Regions from separate parts of the Microbulbifer sp. THAF38 genome, predicted to be linked through region 2. Evidence: riboswitches for the same ligand, from Rfam matches in the RefSeq annotation. Region 2 holds a riboswitch; the other holds the start of a gene.
What was found. Region 2 has a riboswitch for thiamine pyrophosphate ahead of FIU95_RS11270 (TonB-dependent receptor). Riboswitches for the same ligand answer to the same signal wherever they lie in the genome.

Region 1 (3,995 bases), 1.3 Mb from region 2:
TGCTGCGCCTATACCGGAGGTAATGTGGTCGTAACCGGGGGCAATATCCGTAGTCAGCGGGCCGAGGGTATAAAAAGGCGCGCCGTGGCAGTGCTTTAGCTGCTCATCCATATTCTCTTTGATTTTGTGAATAGCCACATGCCCCGGTCCTTCGATCATGGTCTGCACATCGTGCTTCCATGCAACTTCTGTGAGCTCGCCAAGAGTATGCAGCTCTCCAAATTGTGCCTCATCATTGGCATCGGCGATGGAACCTGGGCGCAGACCATCACCGAGGCTAAAGCTCACATCGTAAGCTTTCATGATTTCACAGATTTCTTCGAAGTGGGTATAGAGGAAATTCTCTTTGTGGTGTGCCAGACACCATTTGGCCATGATAGAACCACCCCGCGAAACAATACCGGTCATACGCTTCGCTGTAAGCGGTACATAGCGCAACAGCACGCCAGCATGGATGGTAAAATAATCCACCCCCTGCTCCGCCTGTTCAATCAAAGTATCGCGATAGACATCCCAGTTCAGGTCTTCGGCGATACCGTTCACTTTTTCCAGCGCTTGATAAATCGGTACTGTACCAATAGGCACCGGAGAATTTCGTAAAATCCATTCACGGGTTTCGTGAATACTGGCGCCGGTGGAGAGATCCATCACGGTATCGGCACCCCACTTGGTGGACCAAACCAGCTTTTCCACCTCCTCTTCAATAGAAGAAGTCACCGCAGAATTACCAATATTTGCATTCACCTTACATAGGAAGTTGCGCCCGATAATCATCGGTTCCACTTCCGGGTGATTGATATTCGCGGGAATAATCGCCCGACCTTCGGCGACTTCCCTGCGAACAAATTCGGGAGTGATTTGCTCGGGAATAAAAATACTATCGCGCGCTTTTTGATATTGGCTTTCACTCATTTCTGAAGCGAGTTTGGCGCGCCCCATATTTTCACGAACAGCAACAAATTCCATCTCCGACGTGATGATACCGCGGCGAGCATAGTGCATTTGCGATACATTACTTCCCGGTTTGGCCCGACGTGGGCTGGGAAGATTCTCAAAGCGGATATGATCCAGACCTTGGTCTGCCATACGTTTCTGGCTGTAGGCGGCTTGGCGGGAATCCAGCAGCTCTGTATCTCCTCTAGCCTCTACCCAGCCCTGACGCAACTTGGGTAGCCCCTGGCGTACATCGACTTTGAAACCAGGTTCAGAATAGGGCCCAGATGTATCGTATACGGTGAGCGGTTCATTGGGCTCCAGAAGGGGATTATCTGCATCTCCACCTACCACGCTATCCCCCAGGCAGATTTGGCGAGCACCAACCTGAATATCCGGCGTTTCCCCAGGTAAATACACCTTTCGTGAATTGGGAAAAGATTGAACCGTAAGGTTCTCAAGAAATGCTTTAGCAGAATCGCGGCTGGCAGCGCGGGTGGATTTTCCGGCTTTGCCGGATTGTTCAATGATCTCGGACATGCGTAACCTTAAAGCTTGAGGATTTAAAGGTCGCAGCGTCCAGGGCACACGCAAAGAGAAAAGCCGCCAAACTGTAAAAAAACAGGCGACTTCAGATCTTGTTCCCTACGCGGGGGTTACCCCGATCAGGTTCAACGGATCTCGCAATAGCGATCTCAGCCCACAGGCACTCCGACAAGTAGAGCGCAGTATAGTGGAAGCTCTCGAATATGAACAGATTGTCGATCTCAACTTTCAACAGACTCTAAATAACCCTCTCCATGGTGCTACGACCAAAAAAATCTCGATGTTCTAGGCGACAAAAATTCAACACGCTTCAACTTATTTGAAACTGACCCAGCGGTCGATATCATTCCCACCGGCACTCATTCCACCTCAACCTAAACTGCACAGGTTCACCGATCCAGTTTTAAAACAATAATGAACTACGACGAAAGTCGGTGTGGGAGAAAATACAATGTGGAATAGATATGGAGTTATAACAGCACTCGTTTTAAGTGTTATGTCGATACCGACAGCTTTAGCTGCCCCTTCTAAATCCGTTGCTGCTGGTGACAGTATTACCATGGCATTCGGAGCAGACTGTACCCGTAACAAGTATTTCTGGGATTTGTTTTGTCTCCTCGGTGGAGACCAACCGGAACACTCCTGGTTTGATGGTGATAAAAACTCCGTTGAGAGTATTTACGATAAGTACAAGATCATTTCACCCAACATGGCTGCGAATAAAAAAGCTGCTGAATCAGGGGCAGAAATGCGTGGAGGAAAGAAGAACTTTGCTGTTCAGGCTGATCGAATTTTATCCCAATCAAATATCGCCGACCACGTCGAAGTTGTTCTTGGAGGAAACGATATTTGTAACCGGGATTGTACCGATCCCAATAACTGTGATGATCCTCTATACACAGAAAGTGAGTGGCGCTCAGCAATTCAAGCAGGCTTAGATAAACTCGTCGATGGTCTTCCCAATGGATCTACCATTCTTTTAGGCTCAGTACCAAGGGTGCAGGATCTGCGAGCAGCCGGCTTAGCCAAGCAGTCAAGCAACTCCCGGGTAAATTGTGAACATGTTTGGTCAACCTTTGGGATTTGCAAAATAGCCACTAATGGCGGCAGTTTAAATGGAGAAGACTTTGCCACTCGCTACAACGCAATTACTGCAGCTCAACGTCGCTACAATGAAATTCTCGTTGAGGAAGCGGAGAGCTATAACGGCACCAACGGTGTTGAAGTGATAGCCGAGTATACTGGGGAAGGTGAGGTAAATGCTGGTACCTTCCAGTTTGGCAAAGATGACATTGGTGGTGGAGACTGCTTCCACCCCAGTATTCAGGGCCAAAACATCGTTGCCGATCTACTTTGGCAGGGCAATCCAGATAAATAACTAGCTGTCCATTCGGTGAACATTGGGCCCTCCTGAAAACTTCCTCAGTGGGCCCATAACTATTTACCTTTCTTTACCTCTCTTAAGCTATCTTCAATCTTTCTCAAAATAGCCCTGCTCTTCAACAACATATTGTATTCGCTGGGGCAACCCCTTTCGCATAAAAGCTACATCGATAATCTGACCGCTGGTAAGAGCATCCCATAGGTTATTTTGACCACTATGTACCCAGCTATCATTAACTCTCATTAGGACATCATTCTCTTGAAAACCCAGGGCGGTGAAGAACTCATTATTTGTGATACCTTCGAGTCGCATCAGGTGATGTCCCTCAACCTCCAATTCGGCCTCGATAAATTTGGCTTCCAGAACTTCCCGTTGCTCCAACTGCTTACTCAGCCAAGACTGCCCTAAGGTAAGAACTCCTGAAGAAGCTATCAGCTGGCGGCTCCCGGGCCCCAAAGGCTGCTCAATGCGCCGCTTTAATTCAGCATTCTGTTCATAGGAATGCGTCTGTAAAACATCAGTGCCCCCCTTCCCTTTCAAAGGTAACTTCTCCAGACCTGCTTTGCTTTCAATAACTGCATAACTAGAGTGAAGACGGAGCAAGGAGGCACCAGCTATCAATTCTTGCCCTACATTAAAATATTTAGCCGCAGCTTCCTTTACTTGGATCAACGCCTTTGATTTGCTCTTTACACTGGATTCACTAACCCCCAGTAAAGTAAGTGACAAACCGGTGATTGGTAAATCTCGATCATCAATAGTCTCATCATCTTTCCAAACATAGGTTTCTTTTGGATTTATGCCCATAGACCGTAGCTCTTTTTCTATCCAATAGGCATATTGCTCAAATTTACGCGGCCCTTTTAGATAAAAGCCATTAATAAAGACAACAGGTACATTTTTAAGCCCTAGACCTAGTGCCCAGTCCCTATTTTCAAGTACAGATGCTTTGGGGGTATCACTGGATAAACACATTTCAAACTTCTGAGCATCTAATTGTAACTGCCCGATTAGTTGGGAATAGGTATCCCCATTAATTTCTGGTGTTAATACATATAATGCATCGTGGTACTCCCAAAATCTGCCTTGATCAGCTGCACAGCGTGCTGCCGTGCCAGCCCGGAGACCTTCT
Region 2 (3,995 bases):
CCAGATCAAGCTCATCACCTAGCGCTTTATCAAAGGGCACCTCCACAACATCTCTTGGGTTTCCAAGAGTCAGATAGTGGTTAAGATCTCGCTTGTAAATAAAACGCACATCCCAGTCACTATCTGGTGACTCAAAGCCCCATGCACGGCTTCCAGATTCACAGGCATACAAAGTTTCTATGCCCTTCTCAGCCTCAAGTGTTTTTAATCTATCCTGTATCACCAATTCCATAGAATGCTATCTACCAATTTGCCACTTTAGAGAAGTAAAACCTAAACTGCTCACTGGAGGCTCCTTCCCTTTACTTTATAGCCACCAACCAAGTATCCCAGCAATGACCCAATAAGAACTGGAATAGAGATCAAACCCATTAACAACCAGCGATCCTGTTTAAAATGCACATCGAAGTGAATCAATGAAACATAAGCTACTGCGCACATCGCGACAACAATGGCAATCAGCACTCCCCAAGTCACAAGATTCGCCGACAGGACCGCACCACAACTTTTACAAATGCACTGTATCGAGTTGAAACCACTACACCAGCCAATCAAAGCTATGGGCTTCTCATTACAACCAGGGCAATTTTTCATTTTTACACCAACCTCTAAATCTAAGCTAAAACCAGCTATAGCCTCGCACCTTCGGCCTGAAATTATATTTAATATTCTTCTATGCAGAAACGTCCCCTCTACATTAGCCAGAGCTTTGGAAGAGAGGGAGTAACCAGGAGGAAAACTGCTTATCACGCCCCTCCAATCCCTATAACACTGCTACCAATCCCCAAAACGTCCCATAGAAACCCAAGCTCGAAGGTTAAGAGTGCCTTCTTCCCATAATGAGTGAAACATCTGCTATCATCGCGCCCGCAAAAACCTAAGGGGTGGCCAAGGCCTGAGATGCTGCGAGATCAAGAAGATCTTTTGCAGCAAACCCTTGAACCTGATCCGGTTAATACCGGCGTAGGAATAGGTAGGCATGCCAAAGCCCTTCCCTCGTCGCGCTCCGGGTCTCTTTCATTAGTGTTGATCCGAGAGAGAACCATGAAGAAACTGTTCACAATCCACCCGATTGCTTTATCCATCGGCCTTATTGCGGGCTCGCCTAGTGGATTGGCTTTAGCTGCAGAGCCCATGGACAGGGGGCTTGAAGAGGTGGTAGTGACGGCTCAACTGCGCGATACCAACCTGCTGGACCTACCAGGCAGCGTCAGTGTAATGGACGCTAGCAGTATTGAGGCGCGAGGTGCTGGCAACTTGGACCAGCTGTTGAATATGGCACCAAATGTCAACTTCTCTACTGGCGCTTCACGGGGACGCTTTATTCAAATTCGCGGTATTGGTGAGCGCAGCCAGTTTATCGACCCAGTAAATCCTTCCGTAGGTTTGGTCATAGATGGGATCGACTTCACTGGTCTTGGCCTGGCTGCCAGCACCCTGGATATCGAACAGGTAGAGATCCTCCGAGGCCCTCAAGGCACCCTGTATGGTGCTAATGCCCTGGCGGGCCTCGTCAACATGCGCAGCGCGGCACCCACTTCAGAAACTACAGGCAAGGTCTCTGCCGAACTGAGTGAATATGGTGGCCGCAGCCTCTCAGCCATTGGCAGCGGCAGCCTGACCGAGCAGCTTGGCTTCCGTATTGCTGCCAGCGAGCGAAAGTCCGATGGCTATATGGAAAACCAGTACCTGGGCCGCGATGACACCAACAATATTGATGAGTCCGTGCTGCGTGGCAAACTGGCTTACTCACCTATTGATGACTTACATCTCGGCCTGACACTCTTCTACCTTGATGCCGATAACGGCTACGATGCCTTCTCTTTATACAATACCCGCGAAACCCTCTCCGACAAGCCCGGTCGGGACCAGCAGGAAAGCTGGGCAGGCGCTTTAACTGGGCAGTGGTCGGGTAACGAAAAATTCACTCTTGAATCCACCCTAAGCCTCGCCAACTCCGATACCGAATACGGATACGATGAGGACTGGAGTTATATAGATTTTCATCCCTGGGGTTACAGTCAAACCGATAATTACAAGCGGGACAAAGACAATACCAGCCTGGATTTACGCCTGCTTTCCACCGAGACCTCCAAACTCTTTGCAGGACACACTAGCTGGGTACTGGGGGTTTATCATCGCCATGAACAAGAAGACCTCTTACAGGTTTCAGGAGCAACTGAAGGCACAACCACTGAATACAGCTTTTTTAGCAGTGAATTTGATACCAAAAACAGCGCAGTTTATGGGCAACTGAGCACCACACTGAGCGACACCCTCAGCCTGATTAGCGGGCTTCGCCTGGAAAGGCGTAGTGCGGATTATTCTGATTCCTATACCACCAAGGCAGATAGCAGTGAGGACTTGTGGGGTGGAAATATAACTTTAGAATATCATTATTCCGAAGGCACTTTACTGTACGCCACTGTTTCACGTGGCTATAAGGCAGGGGGGGTGAACGGGGCGATCATCGCAGAGTTTGCGGATAATGTAGAAGCTTACCGTGAGATGTTCGAGTTCGATACAGAGCATTTGCTTAACTACGAACTTGGAGCCAAAGGCAATTGGCTAGATAACCGCCTACAGGCCCAGCTAGCGGCCTTCTACCAGGACCGCAACGACGTCCAAGCCAAACAATCACTTTTCAACCCTGAGAGTAAAAAGTTTAGAGAGTATCTGGGCAACGCAGCAGGTGGTAAAACTTTCGGCTTTGAGGCAGAAATAAATTTCCAGGCTACGGAAACTGTACGCCTCTTCGCTTCTGCAGGCTGGCTGAACGCCGAGTTTGAAAACTTTATTAGTAGCACCCACGTAGATACGAAGAAGGACAAAGAAACCGGTATAGTGCTACCGGTAAATCTGGATGGCCGTGATGTAGCTCATGCACCAAGCTATCAATTCTTCACTGGCACCGAGATTGATCTCAGTGCCCACTGGGTACTGCGTCTGGAATTGGAGGGCAAAGATGAGTTTTACTTCTCCAATAGTCACAATGAGAAATCCACTGCCTACGAATTGCTCAACGCCCGCCTCACTTATCGGGCTGACAACTGGGAAGTCTCGCTGTGGGGCAGAAACCTGACCGACGAGGACTACTACACCAGGGGTTTCTATTTCAGCAATGAGTATGGTAACAATCCAGCCAATTTCTATGCTCCTGAACCTTACTATCAGCAGGGTGAGCCTCGTATTGCTGGGGTAACCGGTACTTATACTTTCTAACAGGGCACCTTGTAATTTAGCGAATATCCAATGGTTAATGCCCGTGAAACACTGTTTCAGATACATAACCTATCTGACTTTTCATGGGCTCAATCTGGTTGGATAGCTAAGGAGTCAAGGATGGTTACCTCCTGAATCTCGGCGAATAATGGGAAAAACTATGCAGCTCTCAGCAGAAATCAGCATGTACCCACTAAAAGATGAATACATCCCCAGTATTCAAGCTTTTATTGAGCGCCTGAATAGTCATTCAGACCTAAGAGTGATCACCAATACCATGAGCACTCAGATATTTGGTGAGTATGATTTACTAATGGATATCCTAAAAATAGAAATGCGTAAATCCTACGAGCAGTTTGGACGCGCCATTTTTGTTTGTAAATTTATCGATGGCGACCTAGCCCCGGCAGAACCCCATGCTTGACCCCGAGTTTCTTGAAATTATTCGCACCTCAATTGCGGCCATGTCCCTGTGGGAAGTTGCAGCAGTTATTCTGGCCCTCGCCTACCTGCTACTGGCGATGCGCGAGAAAATCAGCTGCTGGTATGCCGCATTCGCCAGTACCACAATCTATTTGGTTTTATTCTGGGATGTCAGCCTGCTGATGGAGTCCGCACTTCAGATTTTCTATCTAGTCATGGCTGTTTATGGCTGGTGGCAATGGCGCCACCACAGGGACAAAAACAAAGATCTGAAGATTCACCGGTGGGAACTACAAACCCACTTAATGGTGTTCAGTGGTGTTGGTATACTAACCGTATTATTCGGTTAT

Region 1: linked by a shared signal. The riboswitch ahead of thiC (phosphomethylpyrimidine synthase ThiC) and the one ahead of FIU95_RS11270 (TonB-dependent receptor) in region 2 are both predicted to bind thiamine pyrophosphate.

Annotation. Positions count from the first base shown of each region.
Region 1 is NZ_CP045369.1:1,382,082-1,386,076, reverse strand. It holds gene thiC (phosphomethylpyrimidine synthase ThiC) at 1-1,473, opposite strand, end outside; TPP riboswitch at 1,559-1,657, opposite strand; gene FIU95_RS05855 (SGNH/GDSL hydrolase family protein) at 1,931-2,857, shown strand; gene FIU95_RS05850 (thioredoxin domain-containing protein) at 2,951-3,995, opposite strand, start outside.
Region 2 is NZ_CP045369.1:2,658,107-2,662,101, forward strand. It holds gene FIU95_RS11260 (nucleotidyltransferase domain-containing protein) at 1-232, opposite strand, end outside; gene FIU95_RS11265 (hypothetical protein) at 283-750, opposite strand; TPP riboswitch at 871-987, shown strand; gene FIU95_RS11270 (TonB-dependent receptor) at 1,045-3,222, shown strand; gene FIU95_RS11275 (hypothetical protein) at 3,383-3,646, shown strand; gene pnuC (nicotinamide riboside transporter PnuC) at 3,639-3,995, shown strand, end outside.